DNA from 3 places in the Streptomyces sp. NPDC057302 genome. Region 3 is predicted to be linked to each of the others. Evidence: riboswitches for the same ligand, from Rfam matches in the RefSeq annotation. Region 3 holds a riboswitch; each other region holds the start of a gene.

Region 1 (5,258 bases), on a different contig from region 3:
ATCTCCAGGAAGGGCAGGAGGGACTCCTCCAGGTCGTTGCGGTACGTCGTGTTGTCCGCGTCGAAGACGGCGTACGCGCCCTTGCGCTCGTTCTTCGCGATGACCTTGCCCAGCTTCTTCGCGACCGGCTTGGGCCAGTGCTTCAGCTCGGCGGCGGTCTTCGCTGTCTTCGCGGTCGTCGTGGAGGCGTCCGCGGCCGTGGCGTCCGTGCTGGGCCACAGGGCCGTCCCCGCGAGTACGGCCGCGGTGAGCGCGCCCGCCGTGCCGAGTACGGCCAGCTTGCTCTTTGCCTTTACTGCCATGTTCGTGTGCCCCCTGAGAGCGGTCCGCGCCCCGTCCGGAGCGGCGGGTCATCGTATGGGGCCCGGCCGGTAATTCCCATGATCGACATCACCGGACGGAACGGGCATGGGACGCCCGTGCGCGGGTAGGCACGTCAGACGGCCGGCGGGCCCGGGGCCTGCTTCGAAGGGCCGCCCGTCGCATACTGGTAGGCATGGAGACCGTCTCCCGGGAGTTCGTGCGGGCCGCTCCGCGGCTCGACGGCATGGTGGTGTCCGCCGTCGGCTACCGCACGGTGGGCGAGCAGCCGGGACTCCACCGCGGTCTGCCCTCCCCGTACCTGACGCTGATCTTCTCGCTGGACGGCCCCGTCGTCACCGGCGACAGCCCCGAGCACGCGGGCGGCCCCGAGGCGTCCCGCACGGACATCGTCGTCGGCGGCCTGCACCAGTCCCCGGCGTACGTCGTCAGGCCCGAGCACGAGGCGGGCATCCAGCTCGCCGTGCACCCGCTGGCCGCCCGCGCCCTGTTCGGCGTACCGGCTTCGGAGCTGGCGGGCGACCTGGTGACGTGCGGCGCGCAGGTGCTGGGGCGCCGCGCCGCCGACGTACGGGAGCTGCTGTGCGAGCAGGGCGGCTGGGAGGAGCGGTTCGCCTCCCTGTCCGCCTATTTGAGGCAGCGCGTGGCCGCCGACGACGCCGCCGGATCCGTACGCCCCGAGGTCGCCGAGGCCTGGGCCTGGCTGGCCAGGCACCAGGGCGTCGGCACCCTGCGCGGCCTCTCCCGGCACGTCGCGCTCAGCGAGCGCCGCCTCACCACGCTCTTTCGCGCGGAGACGGGCCTGAGCCCCAAGCAGGCGGGGCGCCTCATGCGGTTCCAGCGCGCCCGCAACGCCGTCGCGCGCTCGGTGGCCGCGGGCGCCGCTCCCGACCTGGCGCGCGTCGCCGCCGACTGCGGCTACTACGACCATTCCCACCTGGTGCGGGACTTCCGGCAGTACACCGGAGTGAGCCCCAGCGGCTGGCTGGCCGAAGAGTGCCGGAATATCCAAGCCGGGAGCGGTGCGGGGGGCGAAGAGTAGGACCCATGAACACCACCGAGAACCAGCCGAAGTCCCCGTCCGCCCCCGACTCCGCCTCCGCTTCCGCCTCCGATTCCACGACGCCTTCCTCCGGCGGGCGCGCCCCCGACGTCTGGCCGTCGCTCCAGGCCCACGATGCCCCCGCCTTGATCGACTTCCTGGTCGGCACGGTCGGCTTCCTGCGGACCGCCGTCTACGAGGACGGCGACCGCGTGGCCCACGCCGAGCTCGACTGGCCCGAGGGCGGAGCCGTCATGCTCGGCTCGTACGACGAGAAGTCCCAGGCCTGGTGCCTGAAGCCGGGCACCTTCGGCGCGTACGTCGTGACCGACCACGTGGACGACCTCTACCAGCGGCTCAGCGCCGCCGGGGTCGAGATCATCCGCGAGATCGAGGACCAGCCGTACGGCAGCCGGGAGTTCGCGATCGCCGACCCCGAGGGCAACAAGTGGTCGTTCGGTACGTACCGTGGCGCTCCGAGGCCCGACCGGGCCTCCTGACCTCGCGTGATAGCTTGCGGACGCCAGTCGACCCACACCAGGGCCAGGGAATCCGGTGCGAATCCGGAACTGACGCGCAGCGGTGAGGGGGGACGGGCGGGGCCACGGCCACTGGGCGTCCACGGACGCCTGGGAAGGCGTCCCGTCCGGCTGATCCCCGAGTCCGAAGACCTGCTGGCGCCTTCGCCCGCGCACCGAGCGGCGGAGGTGACGAAGCAGGCCAGGCTCCGCGTATGAGCCGTGAGACTCAAGGGATCGTGTGTCCTCCACAGCCCGTCGTGTTCGTATGTCCGGCGTGTCCGGCTTCCTCGCCACAGCCATGGCCGTCACCCTGAGCGCCTGCGGCTCGTCCGGCGGCCCGTCCGGCTCGTCGGACTCCGCGGCCAAGCAGGCTGACGGCTACCCCCTCACCCTCTCCTCCTGCGGCAAGAAGGCGGAGATCAAGGCGCCCCCGCAGCGGGCCGTCTCCCTCGACCAGGGCTCCACCGAGATCCTGCTCTCCCTCGGCCTCGCGGACCGCATGGCGGGCACCGGCACCTGGACGGACCCCGTGCTCAAGGGCCTGGAGAAGGACAACGCCAAGGTCGACCGGCTCGCCGACAGCTACCCCTCCTTCGAGAAGGTCCTCGCCCAGGAACCGGACTTCGTCACCGCCTCCTTCCTGGCCACGGTCAGCAAGGGCGGCGTCGCCGACCGCGCCAAGTTCGCCGAACTCGGCGTACCCGCCTATGTCTCGCCCTCCGACTGCGCGGGCAAGGACAACAGCGGCGACGGCGACGGCAGCCGCGTCAAGACACTGACCATGGACACGGTGTACGGCGAGGTCCGGGACCTCTCCCGGGCCTTCGGGGTCGAGAAGCGCGGCGAACGCCTGATCGGCGACCTCAAGGGCCGGGTGGCCAAGGCCACCAAGACCGTCAAGGACGCCGACGCCTCGGGCACGAAGCTCCTCTACTGGTTCGCCAACTCCGACGCCCCCTACATCGCCGGCTGCTGCGGGGCGCCGGGCATCATCACCCGCGAGCTGGGCGTGAAGAACGTCTTCGACGACACCCGCGAGGAGTGGCCCCAGATCAACTGGGAGACGGTGGCCGACCGCGACCCCGACGTCCTGGTCATCGGCGACCTCACCCGCAAGTCGCAGACGGCGGAGAGCGCGAAGAAGAAGATCGCGTTCCTGGAGTCCAACCCGGTCACCAAGAACCTGACCGCCGTGAAGAAGAAGCGGTACGTACTGCTGAGCGGCCAGGCCATGAACCCGACGATCCGCACGGTGGACGGCGTGGAGCAAGTCGCCGACGCGCTGCGTGAGTTCGGGCTCACCAAGTGACGCGAGCCCTCCCGGGCGGCATGCGCGGCACCCTGCTCTGGACGGCCGGTCTCGCCGCCCTCGTCCTCTCCGTGGCGGTGGCCGTCACGATCGGCCCCGCCGACATCTCCGTACCGGACGTGTGGTCGGCGCTCGCGGCCCACCTCGGCTGGGGAGAGGCGACGCTGACGCCCATCCGGGACGGCATCGTCTGGAACCTGCGCATGCCGCGCACGCTCCTGGCCGCGGTCTGCGGCGCGGGCCTCGCGGTCTGCGGGACGGTCCTCCAGTCCCTCCTGCGCAACCCGCTCGCCGACCCCTTCGTGCTCGGCGTCTCCTCCGGGGCGTCCACGGGCGCGGTCGCGATCGTCGTCCTGGGGGTCGGCGGGGGAGTGGTGTCGATCTCGGCGGGCGCCTTCGTGGGAGCCCTCTGCTCGTTCGCCCTGGTCCTGCTGCTCAGCCACACCCTGGGCGGGAGCGTCGACCGGGTGATCCTGTCCGGGGTGGCGGCGATGCAGCTCTTCTCCGCGCTCACCTCGTTCGTGATCCTCACGGCGGGGGACGCGGAGACGACGCGCGGTGTCCTGTTCTGGCTGCTCGGCTCGTTGAGCGGGGTGGGCTGGACGGACGTCTGGATGTGCGGGGCGGTGCTCCTCGTGGCCCTCGCGATCTGCCTGGCGCACGCCCGCACCCTGGACGCGTTCGTCTTCGGCCAGGACGCGGCGGCGACACTGGGCGTCCACGTGGCCCGCACCCGGCTGATCCTGCTCTGCGTCACGGCCCTGCTGACGGCGGCCCTGGTCAGCAGCGCGGGCGCCATCGGCTTCGTGGGCCTGGTCCTGCCGCACGCGGCCCGCGCCCTGGTCGGCTCCGGGCACGCGAGGCTGCTCCCGGTGACGGCGCTCGCGGGCGCGGTGTTCCTGGTGTGGGTGGACACGCTGGCCCGCACGGTCCTGGATCCGCAGGAGGTCCCGGTCGGGGTGGTGACGTCCCTGATCGGCGTCCCGGCGTTCGTCCTGGTCCTCTACCGCACACGGAGGACGACGTGACCGCACACGATCTGCGAACCGGACCCGGCCTGCGCGCGGACCGGGTGAGCAGAGAGGCGGGCGGCCGTCTCATCGTCGACGGAGTGACCCTGGCCCCGCCGCCCGGAGCGACGGTCGGCCTGCTCGGCCCGAACGGCTCGGGCAAGTCCACCCTCCTGCGCATCCTCGCGGGCGTCCTGGCCCCGGCTTCAGGAGTGGTCACCCTGGACGGCCGCCCGCTGCGGGACGTCGGCCGCCGCACGGTGGCCCGCCGCGTGGCGGTGGTGGACCAGGGCGCCGCCACGCAGGTCGAGCTGTCGGTGGAGGAGGTCGTACGCCTGGGCCGCATCCCGCACCGCAGAGCGTGGTCGCCCGGCACGCCCCAGGACGACGCGGCGGTGCGCGAGGCCCTGACCCGCACCGGTCTCGCCGACCGTGCGGGTCAGTCCTGGCACACCCTGTCCGGCGGCGAACGCCAACGGGTCCAGATAGCAAGGGCGTTGGCCCAGAGCCCGCAGGAACTCCTCCTGGACGAACCGACCAACCACCTGGACATCCAGCACCAGTTGGACCTGCTCTCCCTGGTGGCGGACCTCCCCCTGACCAGCGTGATCGCCCTGCACGACCTGAACCTGGCGGCCATGTTCTGCGACCACCTGCTGGTCCTGCGCGAGGGTGTGGCGTACGCGTCGGGCACACCGGCCGAGGTGATCACGCAGGAGCTGATCGCGAAGGTGTACGGGGTACGGGCGGTGGTGACGACGACGGACGAGGACGGTCAGGAGCCGCGCCCGTCGATCCGCTTCCTGCGAGGCTGAGTTCTCGACTTCGTTCCCGAGCCGCTACCCGGCGAGGTGGAGGCGATCGGCGAGACCCGCGGCGGCGAAGGCGGCCACCAGCTCGTCCCGCCCTTCGGTGAAGTGGGCCCAGCTGTCGAAGTGGACGGGGACGACCCGGCGCGCACCGAGGATCCTGGTGGCCTCGGCCGCCTGGGCGCTGTCGAGGACGAGCGGCTCGCCGTCGAACAGGGCCGGGAAGCGGGGAGCGCCGGCGAACAG
Region 2 (5,258 bases), on a different contig from region 3:
ACCCCCTCGCGGAGCTGTTCGCCGAGGGCCCCAGCGAACCGCCCACCGACCCGGTCCTCCAGCGGCTGCTGCCTGACGCGTACGGCGGACCCGGCAGCGAGGAGGGCGCCGCCGATCCCGACGAACTGCGCGCGTACTCCTCGGAGTTCAGGCGCTTCACCGAGAACGACCTGCGGGCCAAGAAGCGGGACGACGCCCTGGTGGTGATCCGCAGCCTCGACGCCATGACGTCCAAGGGCGAGGGCGGCGCCGTACTGAAGCTGTCCACCGACGAGTCGCGGCACTGGCTCGGCTCGCTCAACGACCTCCGCCTGGCGATCGGCGCGCGCCTCGAAGTGACGGACGAGGACGACACCGACCTGCTCTACCAGCTGCCGGACGCCGATCCCCGCAAGCCGATGGTGATGGCCTACCTCTGGCTGGGCGGTCTCCAGGAGACGCTGGTCGGCACCCTCATGGGTTAGAGGTCACACCGGGCGGCGACAAAATCGTTGTATGTAGCAGCGGTTACCTCCCGTTCGCTCATCGGACGCTCAAATCCGGATAACGATCGTGTCACTTCAATGCCCGCCTTTGATGCGGCGAGGGAATTTTGTCCGGTTCTTCTCGTGGCATGGGCCACATGCGGCCCCATCAGCCACTATTGCCGCCGTGATAAATCTTCACGACCACTCGGTGACGCCACCCATGTCACCGGTGGCGCTCGGGCCGGCAGACCGCCGGTAGCACTCCATCCATATCCGGGGGGATCAGGACCTGATCCGTTGCCATACGCAGACTTGCGGGCACGGATCTAGCGTGGAGAAAGGCGTCACCATGACCTCAGTGCAGGTCGAAGAGCATCACGACGGCAATGAGGCCGGCGGAGCGGGCGGTTCGTCCGGTTCGTCAGGCGAGGGTTATCAGCGCGGGCTCGGTGCCCGGCAGATCCAGATGATCGCGATCGGCGGTGCCATCGGCACCGGCCTGTTCCTCGGCGCGGGCAAGGCCATCCACAAGGCCGGTCCGAGCCTCATCCTGGCTTACGCCATCGCCGGCCTCGTCATCTTCTTCATCATGCGTGCCCTGGGCGAGCTGCTCATGTACCGCGCCGTGTCGGGCTCCTTCTCGGAGTACGCACGTGAATTCATCGGCCCGTTCTTCGGGTACGTGACCGGCTGGACGTACTGGCTCTTCTGGGTCGTCACCGGCATCACGGAAGTCACGGCGGCGGCCCAGTACATGCAGTACTGGACGCACGACTCCATTCCACAATGGGCCTACGCGCTGATCTTCACGGTCATCCTGTACGGCGCCAACCTGATCTCCGTGAAGCTCTTCGGCGAGCTCGAGTTCTGGTTCTCGATGGTCAAGGTCACCGCGATCATCGGCATGATCCTGATCTGCGCCGGAATCCTCACCATCGGCTTCTCCGACGCCGGTGACACCGCTTCCGTCTCCCACCTGTGGGACCAGGGCGGCTTCTTCCCCAACGGCATCGGCTCGACGCTGATGACGCTCCAGATCGTGATGTTCGCCTTCCTCGCCGTCGAGCTCGTCGGCGTCACCGCGGGGGAGTCCAAGGACCCGAAGACCGTCCTGCCCAAGGCCATCAACACCGTGCCGTGGCGCATCGCCGTCTTCTACGTCGGCGCGCTCATCATGATCCTCTCGGTCGTGCCGTGGACGGAGTTCGTGCCGGGCGTCTCGCCGTTCGTCGCCGCCTTCGACAAGATGGGCCTCGGCGTCGGCGCCGCGATCGTCAACTTCGTCGTCCTGACGGCCGCGCTCTCCTCCTGCAACTCCGGTATGTACTCCACCGGCCGCATGCTGCGCGACCTGGCGCTCAACGGGCAGGGCCCGAAGTTCTTCACCAAGCTCACGAAGAACGGCCTGCCCCTGGTCGGCACCACCTTCTCCGCCGCGCTGATGCTGGTCGGCGTCTGGATCAACTACCAGTGGCCGGGCGAGGCGTTCAACTACGTCGTCTCCTTCGCTACCATCTCCGGCATGTGGGCCTGGATCATGATCCTGGTCTGCCAGATCAAGTACCGCCGCAAGGCCGACCGCGGCGAGCTGCCGCAGTCCACCTTCCGGGCGCCGGGAGCGCCGTACACGAGCTGGTTCGCCCTCGCCTTCATCGCCATGGTCATCGTGATGATGGGTATCGACAAGGACGCCCGGATCTCGCTCTACGCGGCTCCGGTGTGGGCCCTGATCCTCGGCGTCGGCTACCTGGTCATGCAGAAGCGCGGCAACGCGCAGTCCACGGGCGGCGGCGAGGCCGAGCCGCAGGACACGGTGCAGAAGTAGCGCCGTAACGCCTGATCCCAGCATGTGGGCCGGTCCGTACCACTCTTCGGTACGGACCGGCCCTTCTGCTTATCCTGGCTGCCATGCTGACCCTCACCCAGGCCCTCCACGACCAGATCGTCGCGCACGCGCGCCAGGACCACCCCGACGAGGCCTGCGGTGTGGTCGCGGGCCCGGAGGGCACCGGCCGCCCCGAGCGCTTCATCCCGATGCTGAACGCGGCCCGCTCGCCCACGTTCTACGAGTTCGACTCGACCGACCTCCTCAAGCTCTACCGCGAGATGGACGACCGCGACGAGGAGCCGGTGATCGTCTACCACTCGCACACGGCGACCGAGGCCTACCCCTCGCGCACGGACATCTCGTACGCCAACGAGCCCGGCGCCCACTACGTCCTGGTCTCCACGGCCGACGCCGACGACGCGGGCGAGTTCCAGTTCCGCTCCTTCCGGATCGTGGACGCGGAGGTCACCGAGGAGAAGGTCGAGATCGTCCAGGCATACTGAGCTTCACCTTTGAGGCGGCAGGGCCCAGGAAGCCGGTGCGAATCCGGCACGGTCCCGCCACTGTGACCCCACCCTTCGCGGGCGGGGCAGTCAGGAACTGACCTGCCGCCTTCTTCTCCCACGACGCAGGGGACGCGGAATCCCCTGGAGGAGGCAGCCCAGCCATGCCCCGCCCCATACGCCTGCTCGCCGCCGCGGCCCTGCTCGTCCCGCTCGCCGCCTGCTCGTCCGCCGCGGACCCCGCTTCGGAAAAGCCCGCCGCGAAGGCCCCCGGCTTCCCCTACACGGTCACGAACTGCGGCGTGAAGACGACGTACGAAGCACCCCCCGAGCGCGCCGTGACGATGAACCAGCACGCGACGGAAGTGATGCTGGAGCTGGGCCTGAAGGACCGCCTCGCGGGCACGGCGTACCTGGACGACAAGGTGCTGCCGAAGTACGCGAAGGCGTACGCGGACACCCCGGTCATCGCCAAGGAGTACCCCTCGTACGAGAAGCTCCTGGCCGCGAACCCCGACTTCGTCTACGGCGGCTACGCGAGCGCGTTCCAGGCGGGCGATGGCCGCAGCCGCAAGGCCCTGGCCAAGTCCGGCGTCGAGAGCCGCCTCAACGTCGAGGGCTGCGCGAAGCGGCCCGTGTCGATGGACGACGTCTACAAGGAGGTCCGCGAGGTCGGCAGCACGTTCGGGGTGCGGCAGCGGGCGGACGAGTGGGTGGGCGACGCCGAGCGCCGGCTGTCCGCCACGGCGAAGAAGCTGAAGTCCAAGAAGCGGGTCCCGGTCTTCGTCTACGACAGCGGGGACAAGACCGCGTTCACTGCGGGCGGCCGTGGCATCGGCAACGACATCATCGAACGGGCGGGCGGGCGCAACGTCTTCGCCGACCTGGACAAGTCCTTCGGCGACGCGTCCTGGGAGTCGGTGGTCGACCGCAAGCCCGAGATGATCGTGATCCTCGACTACGGCGGCACGACGGTCGCCCAGAAGAAGAAGCGCCTCCTGGACGACCCGGTCCTCGCGGACGTCCCCGCCATCAAGCACAAGCGCTTCGCGGTCCTTCCGCTGTCGGACACGGTGGTGGGGGTGAGGGCACCGGGGGCGGTGGAAAAGCTGGCGGACCAGCTGTGAATCCTCAGGCCGTCCGGCGTTTGAGGACGAATTCGGCGGAGCCGGTGATCGACGGCAACCGGTCCGCGGCGAGGGTAAGGCTGCGGTACGGCACCGTCGTCGCCGGGCTGCTGACAGCCCTCGCGGCGGCGGTCGTCGCAGGCCTGGTCCTGGGCTCGGTTCGGATACCCCCGGCCGACGTCCTGGAGATCCTCACCGGCCGCGCGGAGCCCTCCCCGTTCCGCACGATCGTGCTGGACGTCCGCCTACCCCGGGTCCTGCTCGGCGCGGCCGTAGGCGCGGGCCTCGCCGTCATCGGCACCGTCCTCCAGGCCCTGGTCAGGAACCCCCTGGCCGACCCGTTCCTGCTCGGTGTCTCCTCCGGCGCCTCCGCCGGAGCCGTCGCCGTCATCGTCCTCGGCAGCGCCTTCGGCATCGGCACGGGCCTGGCCACCACCGTCACCATCCCGGCCGCCGCCTTCGTGGGCGCCCTGCTCTCCCTGCTCGTCGTCTACACCCTGGCGAGGTCGGGAGGCGGGGGCTTCGCCACCGGGCGCCTGATCCTGGCCGGAGTGGCCGTCTCGTACATCCTCTCCGCCCTGACCAGCCTGATCCTGATCATGGCCGACAGCACGGACCACCTGAAGGAAGTCCTGTACTGGACGCTCGGCGGACTCGGCAGCGCCCGCTGGGACATGCTCGCCCTGCCCGGCGCCGCCCTGATCGTGGGCACGGCGCTGCTCGTCGCCCTGGCCCGCCCCCTGGACCTGCTCCTGGTCGGCGAGGAGGGCGCCACCGTCCTCGGCCTGGACACGGCCCGCTTCCGCGCCGCCGTCTTCGTCCTCGCCTCGCTCCTGACCGGCGTACTCGTCGCCTACAGCGGAGCCATCGGCTTCGTCGGCCTGATGGTGCCGCACGCGGCCCGGATGCTGGTCGGCGCCGCCCACCGGGCGCTCCTGCCGGTGGTGGCCCTGATGGGCGCGGTGTTCCTGGTGGCGGCCGACCTCGCCGCGCGCACGGTCGCGGCCCCGCAGGACATCCCGGTCGGCGTCCTGACGGCGCTGACGGGCGGCCCGTTCTTCCTCTGGATGCTGCGAAGGAACCGTACGGAGGCGACCGCGTGAGCAACCCCGCGGCGACCCTGACCGCCGAGTCCCTCACCTACCGCACAGGTGGGAAGCCCCTCGTCGACGACGTCACCCTGCACGCCGCCCGAGGCGAGACCGTCGGCCTGGTCGGCCCCAACGGCAGCGGCAAGACCACCCTCCTGCGCTGCGTCTACGGCACCCTCACGCCCACCGGCGGGCGCGTGCTCCTGGACGGCGACGACCTCGCGGCCCGCTCGGCCAAGGAC
Region 3 (5,258 bases):
TGGCGACGGAGAAGTCGAGCGGGGATCCCGAAGCGAGCCGGGCCCCCACCCGCGTGCGCTCCTTGAGGACCTCCAGGCGGCGGTCGGCGAAGGCGTCGACGAGGCGGCCGACGAACTCCAGGGCCTCGGGGGTGAGGATCTCGTCCTGCCGGTCGGTCGGCGGTCCGAGGACCTGGGCACGGCGGGTCGGGGCGGAGAGGGGCATGCGGGTCTCCTCAGCAGGGGGGCGGATCGGGGACGGTGGGGGCGCCCCCGTAAGGGGCGCGGGAACTGCGCGCTCAACCCCCACCGCCCCGCGGACGACAACGCGACGATCCGGCGAAGCGTCTAGTGGAACTGCTCTTCCTCGGTGGAACCGGACAGCGCAGTCGTGGAGGAGGCGGGGTTGACCGCGGTGGACACCTGGTCGAAGTAGCCGGTGCCGACCTCCCGCTGGTGCTTGACGGCGGTGAAGCCCTGCGCCTGCGCGGCGAACTCGCGCTCCTGGAGGTCCACATAGGCGGTCATGCCGTGCTCGGCGTAGCCGCGGGCCAGGTCGAACATGCCGTGGTTGAGGGAGTGGAAGCCCGCCAGGGTGATGAACTGGAAGCGGTAGCCCATGGCGCCGAGCTCGCGCTGGAACTTGGCGATCTGGTCGTCGTCCAGGGCGGCGCGCCAGTTGAAGGACGGGGAGCAGTTGTAGGCGAGCATCTGGTCGGGGTGCTCGGCGTGGATCGCCTCGGCGAACTCGCGGGCCTGCGCGAGGTCCGGGGTGCCGGTCTCGACCCAGATGAGGTCCGCGTACGGGGCGTAGGCGAGGCCGCGCGCGATGACGGGCGCCATGCCGTTCTCCACCCGGTAGAAGCCCTCGGCGGTGCGCTCGCCGGTGACGAACCGGGCGTCGCGCTCGTCGACGTCGCTGGTCAGCAGGTTCGCGGCGAGCGCGTCCGTGCGCGCCACGATCAGCGTCGGCACGTCGGCGATGTCGGCGGCCAGGCGGGCCGCGTTGAGGGTGCGGATGTGCTGGCCGGTGGGCACGAGCACCTTGCCGCCCAGGTGACCGCACTTCTTCTCCGAGGCCAGCTGGTCCTCGTAGTGGATGCCCGCGGCGCCCGCGGCGATCATCGCCTTGGTCAGCTCGAAGGCGTTGAGCGGGCCGCCGAAGCCCGCCTCGGCGTCGGCGACGATCGGCGCGAGCCAGTCGGTGGTGTCCTCGCCGCCCTCGGCGGTGGCGATCTGGTCGGCGCGCAGCAGCGCGTTGTTGATCCGACGGACCACCTGCGGCACCGAGTTGACCGGGTAGAGCGACTGGTCGGGGTAGGTGTGGCCGGCCTGGTTGGCGTCGGCGGCCACCTGCCAGCCGGACAGGTAGATCGCCTGAAGGCCGGCCTTGACCTGCTGGACGGCCTGGCCGCCGGTCAGGGCGCCGAGCGCGTGGATGTAGTCCTGCTCGTGCAGTTGGCGCCAGAGCCGCTCGGCGCCGCGCCGGGCGAGGGTGTGCTCCTCGCGGACGCTGCCGGAGAGCCTCACGACGTCATCGGCGGTGTAGGTGCGCTCGATCCCCTTCCACCGCTCGTCGCTCGCCCATCGCCGAGCCAGCTCCTGGGCCGTTGCCGCCGTCGTCCCTGCCTGTGCCATGACCGTCTCCTGGAAACTCGTGAACTCGTGAACTCGTGAACTGACGGAGCTCGTGAACTGTGCGAATGCCTGGCACTGAGTGCCGGGGTGGAAGGAAGGTGCGACCCGCCGGGTCCCTGGTGGGCAATCCGAGCAATGCTGCCGAGCCGGGCGGAGGGGTCGGGATCGCCGACGTCAGGGCATTGAGTCGTACCCCGTTCCCGATCCGCCCGACGGAGTCCGGCGGGCCGCGGTACGACTCTGGCACCGGCACTCAGTGCCAACAAGAAGGGAAAGGTGCCAACTTCTGCGCATCTTTTCCCGCCGTATTGCCAAGTCTGTTAATGCCGCGATCCGCGTTCGCGTGGCTACCATCGCGAGCAGTGCCGACGAGGGTGATCGTGACCGGACAGGAGCCACGGGTGAGCAAGACGTACGCGGGAGCACGGCTGCGCAGGCTGCGCGAGGAGCGCCGCATGAGCCAGGCCGACCTGGCCCGCACCCTGGCCATCTCGCCGAGCTACCTCAACCAGATGGAGCACGACTCCCGGCCGCTGACCGTGCCCGTACTGCTGCGGCTCACCGAGGCGTTCGGCGTCGACCCGGGCTTCTTCTCCGCGCGCGACACCAGCCGCCTGGTGGCCGACCTGCGGGACGCCCTCACCGGCGAGGTCTCCGCGGGACGGGTGTCCGCCTCCGACCTCTCGGACCTGGCGTCGCGCATGCCCGCCGTGGCGACGGTCCTGGTGGACCTGGGGCGACGGAACCAGCACCTCACCGAACAGCTCTCCGAGGCGGCCGAGGGGCGGGGGCCGGGAGCGGCGGCGCAACCCCGTTCCGCGCACGAGGAGATCCGTGAGTTCTTCTACCGGCGCCAGAACTACCTGCACGACATCGACCTGGCCGCCGAACAGTTCGCCGCCGAGATCGGGGTGCGCCCCGGCGAGGTCGTCCGCGCCTTGGCCGAGCGCCTCGCCGAGCGCCACGGGGTGCGCCTGGCCGCGGACGCCGGTCAACTCCTGCACCACTACGACCCGACGGCCCGGGTCCTGCACCTCTCCAGCCGGCTGCGCCCCGGCCAGCAGGCCTTCCGGATGGCCACCCAGCTCGCCCTGCTCGAATACGCGGACGAGGTCTCCGCGCTCGCGTCGGAGGACTTCGGCCAGGAGACCGCGGCCTGGCCGCTGGCCCGCATCGGCATCGCCAACTACTTCGCGGCGGCGCTGATCCTGCCCTACCGCCGCTTCCACGCCGCCGCCGAGGAGTTCCGCTACGACATCGAGCGCCTCACCGACCACTTCGGCCTCGGCTACGAGACGATCTGCCACCGTCTCAGCACCTTGCAGCGCTCCCGGCTGCGCGGTGTGCCCTTCTCCTTCGTCCGGGTCGACCGGGCGGGCAACATGTCCAAGCGGCAGTCCGCCACCGCGTTCCACTTCTCCCGCGCGGGCGGCACCTGCCCGCTGTGGAACGTGTACGAGGCGTTCCCCGCGCCCGGCCGCATCCACGTCCAGGTCGCCTCCATGCCGGACGGCCAGCGCTTCCTGTGGACCGCCCGCGCGGTCACCCGGCACCGCGGCGGCTGGGGCGAGCCCGGCAAGACGTTCGCCATCGGCCTCGGCTGCGAGATCCGGCACGCCGCACGGCTCGTCTACTCCGACGGGCTCGACCTCGCCAGCGCCTCGTCCGCCGTACCCATCGGCATGGGCTGTCGCCTCTGCGAACGCACCGACTGCCCCCAGCGTGCGGTGCCCCCGCTGGACCGGCGCCTGGCGATCGACGAGAACAGCAGCACCTTCGTGCCCTATCCCGTGGCCGGGGAGCAGCCGGGCACCGGCTGACGGTGGCGGGCCGGACCGGGCGTCCACGGCGTGGAGGGGTGGACTTACTAGGACGTCCAACTATATGTTCGTGGCACAAGGTCCGCGGTGCAGGGAAGCCGGTGTGAATCCGGCACGGTCCCGCCACTGTGACCGGGGAGTGTGCCGTCATCCACACGCCACTGGCGAGGTCTGCCGGGAAGGCGGGCGGCGCGCGCAGATCCGGGAGTCAGGATACCGGCCGCGGAATGTTCCGTGTTGTCCACGAGGATGGAGCAGACACGCATGGCACCGGTCCGTACCCACGACCCTGGTGATCCGGCGGAGCGCACACAACTCACCACGCGCTCATAGGACTTCGCGGCCCCCGGCGGTCTCCCCGTACGCCTGACGGCCCCGACGTCCGCTGTCCCACGGCTCGCACCGGCAGCGCACACACCCGTGCGCCCCGCAGGCGGCTCGCCGTGCCGTCCCCGGATCTCACCTGACGAGAGCAGGCACCCATGGTCCGTGAACTCACCCACTTCATCGGCGGCAAGCACACCGCCGGCACGTCGGGCCTCTTCGGCGACGTGTACGACCCCAACACCGGCACCGTCCAGGCCCGCGTACCGCTCGCGGGCCGCGCCGACACCGAGGCGGCGATCGCCGACGCGGTCACGGCGCAGCAGGAGTGGGGCAGTTGGAACCCGCAGCGGCGCGCCCGCGTCCTGCTCCGCTTCCTCCAGCTCGTCGAGGCCGAACGCGACTCCCTGGCGCGGCTGCTCTCCGCCGAGCACGGCAAGACCGTGGCCGACGCGCACGGCGACCTCCAACGCGGCCTGGAGGTCGTCGAGTTCGCCGCCGGGGCCCCGCATCTGCTCAAGGGCGAGTTCACCGACAACGCGGGCACCGGGATCGACGTGCACTCGCTGCGTGCCCCGATCGGCGTGGTCGCCGGGATCACCCCGTTCAACTTCCCCGCGATGATCCCGCTGTGGAAGGCCGCGCCCGCCCTGGCCTGCGGCAACGCGTTCATCCTCAAGCCCTCCGAGCGCGACCCGTCCGTACCCCTGCGCCTCGCCGAACTCTTCCTGGAGGCAGGCCTGCCGCCCGGCGTCCTGAACGTCGTCAACGGCGGCAAGGAGGCGGTCGACACCCTCCTGGAGGACCCCCGTGTCGGCGCGCTCGGCTTCGTCGGCTCCACTCCCGTCGCCGCGCACATCTACGCCACCGCCGCCGCCCACGGCAAGCGCGCCCAGTGCTTCGGCGGCGCCAAGAACCACATGATCGTCATGCCGGACGCCGACCTCGACCAGGCCGTCGACGCGCTCATCGGCGCCGGGTACGGCTCGGCGGGCGAGCGCTGCATGGCCATCTCGGTGGCCGTGCCCGTGGGCGAGGAGACCGCTGACAGGCTGGTCGCCGCGCTCAAGGAACGCATCGGCACGCTCCGCATCGGCCGCAGCGACGACCCGGACGCCGACTTCGGCCCCTTGGTGAGCAGGGACGCCCTCGACCGCGTCCGGCGCTACGTCGACATCGGCGTCAACGAAGGCGCGGAACTCGTCGTCGACGGACGGCAGTTCACCCTGGCCGGCCACGAGAACGGGTTCTTCGCCGGAGCGTCGCTCTTCGACCGGGTCAGCCCGCGGATGCGGGTCTACCGCGAGGAGATCTTCGGCCCCGTCCTGTGCGTCGTACGAGCCGCCGACTACGAGGAAGCCCTGCGCCTGCCCAGCGAGCACCCGTACGGAAACGGGGTCGCGATCTTCACCAGGGACGGCGACACCGCCCGCGACTTCACCCGCAGGGTCAACACCGGAATGGTCGGCGTCAACGTCCCCATCCCGGTCCCCGTGG

The links. A riboswitch is a leader RNA that binds a small molecule or an ion and turns the genes downstream of it on or off. The one in region 3 is predicted to bind cobalamin.
Region 1: it holds a riboswitch for cobalamin, as region 3 does, so the genes downstream of both, ACFUPX_RS42360 (ABC transporter substrate-binding protein) here and ACFUPX_RS17735 (CoA-acylating methylmalonate-semialdehyde dehydrogenase) in region 3, are expected to answer to the same signal.
Region 2: it holds a riboswitch for cobalamin, as region 3 does, so the genes downstream of both, ACFUPX_RS30985 (ABC transporter substrate-binding protein) here and ACFUPX_RS17735 (CoA-acylating methylmalonate-semialdehyde dehydrogenase) in region 3, are expected to answer to the same signal.

What each region holds. Positions count from the first base shown of each region.
Region 1 is NZ_JBHUZJ010000130.1:1,340-6,597, reverse strand. Features, by position in the region: gene ACFUPX_RS42375 (haloacid dehalogenase-like hydrolase) at 1-302, opposite strand, end outside; gene ACFUPX_RS42370 (helix-turn-helix domain-containing protein) at 497-1,363, shown strand; gene ACFUPX_RS42365 (VOC family protein) at 1,369-1,863, shown strand; cobalamin riboswitch at 1,871-2,057, shown strand; gene ACFUPX_RS42360 (ABC transporter substrate-binding protein) at 2,150-3,193, shown strand; gene ACFUPX_RS42355 (FecCD family ABC transporter permease) at 3,214-4,221, shown strand; gene ACFUPX_RS42350 (ABC transporter ATP-binding protein) at 4,218-5,018, shown strand; gene ACFUPX_RS42345 (MBL fold metallo-hydrolase) at 5,043-5,258, opposite strand, start outside.
Region 2 is NZ_JBHUZJ010000058.1:8,900-14,157, reverse strand. Features, by position in the region: gene ACFUPX_RS31000 (DUF2017 domain-containing protein) at 1-464, shown strand, start outside; gene ACFUPX_RS30995 (amino acid permease) at 817-2,292, shown strand; gene ACFUPX_RS30990 (Mov34/MPN/PAD-1 family protein) at 2,376-2,798, shown strand; cobalamin riboswitch at 2,794-2,919, shown strand; gene ACFUPX_RS30985 (ABC transporter substrate-binding protein) at 2,963-3,925, shown strand; gene ACFUPX_RS30980 (FecCD family ABC transporter permease) at 3,973-5,028, shown strand; gene ACFUPX_RS30975 (ABC transporter ATP-binding protein) at 5,025-5,258, shown strand, end outside.
Region 3 is NZ_JBHUZJ010000021.1:86,915-92,172, forward strand. Features, by position in the region: gene aceB (malate synthase A) at 1-205, opposite strand, end outside; gene aceA (isocitrate lyase) at 328-1,617, opposite strand; gene ACFUPX_RS17730 (short-chain fatty acyl-CoA regulator family protein) at 2,019-3,437, shown strand; cobalamin riboswitch at 3,492-3,677, shown strand; gene ACFUPX_RS17735 (CoA-acylating methylmalonate-semialdehyde dehydrogenase) at 3,920-5,258, shown strand, end outside.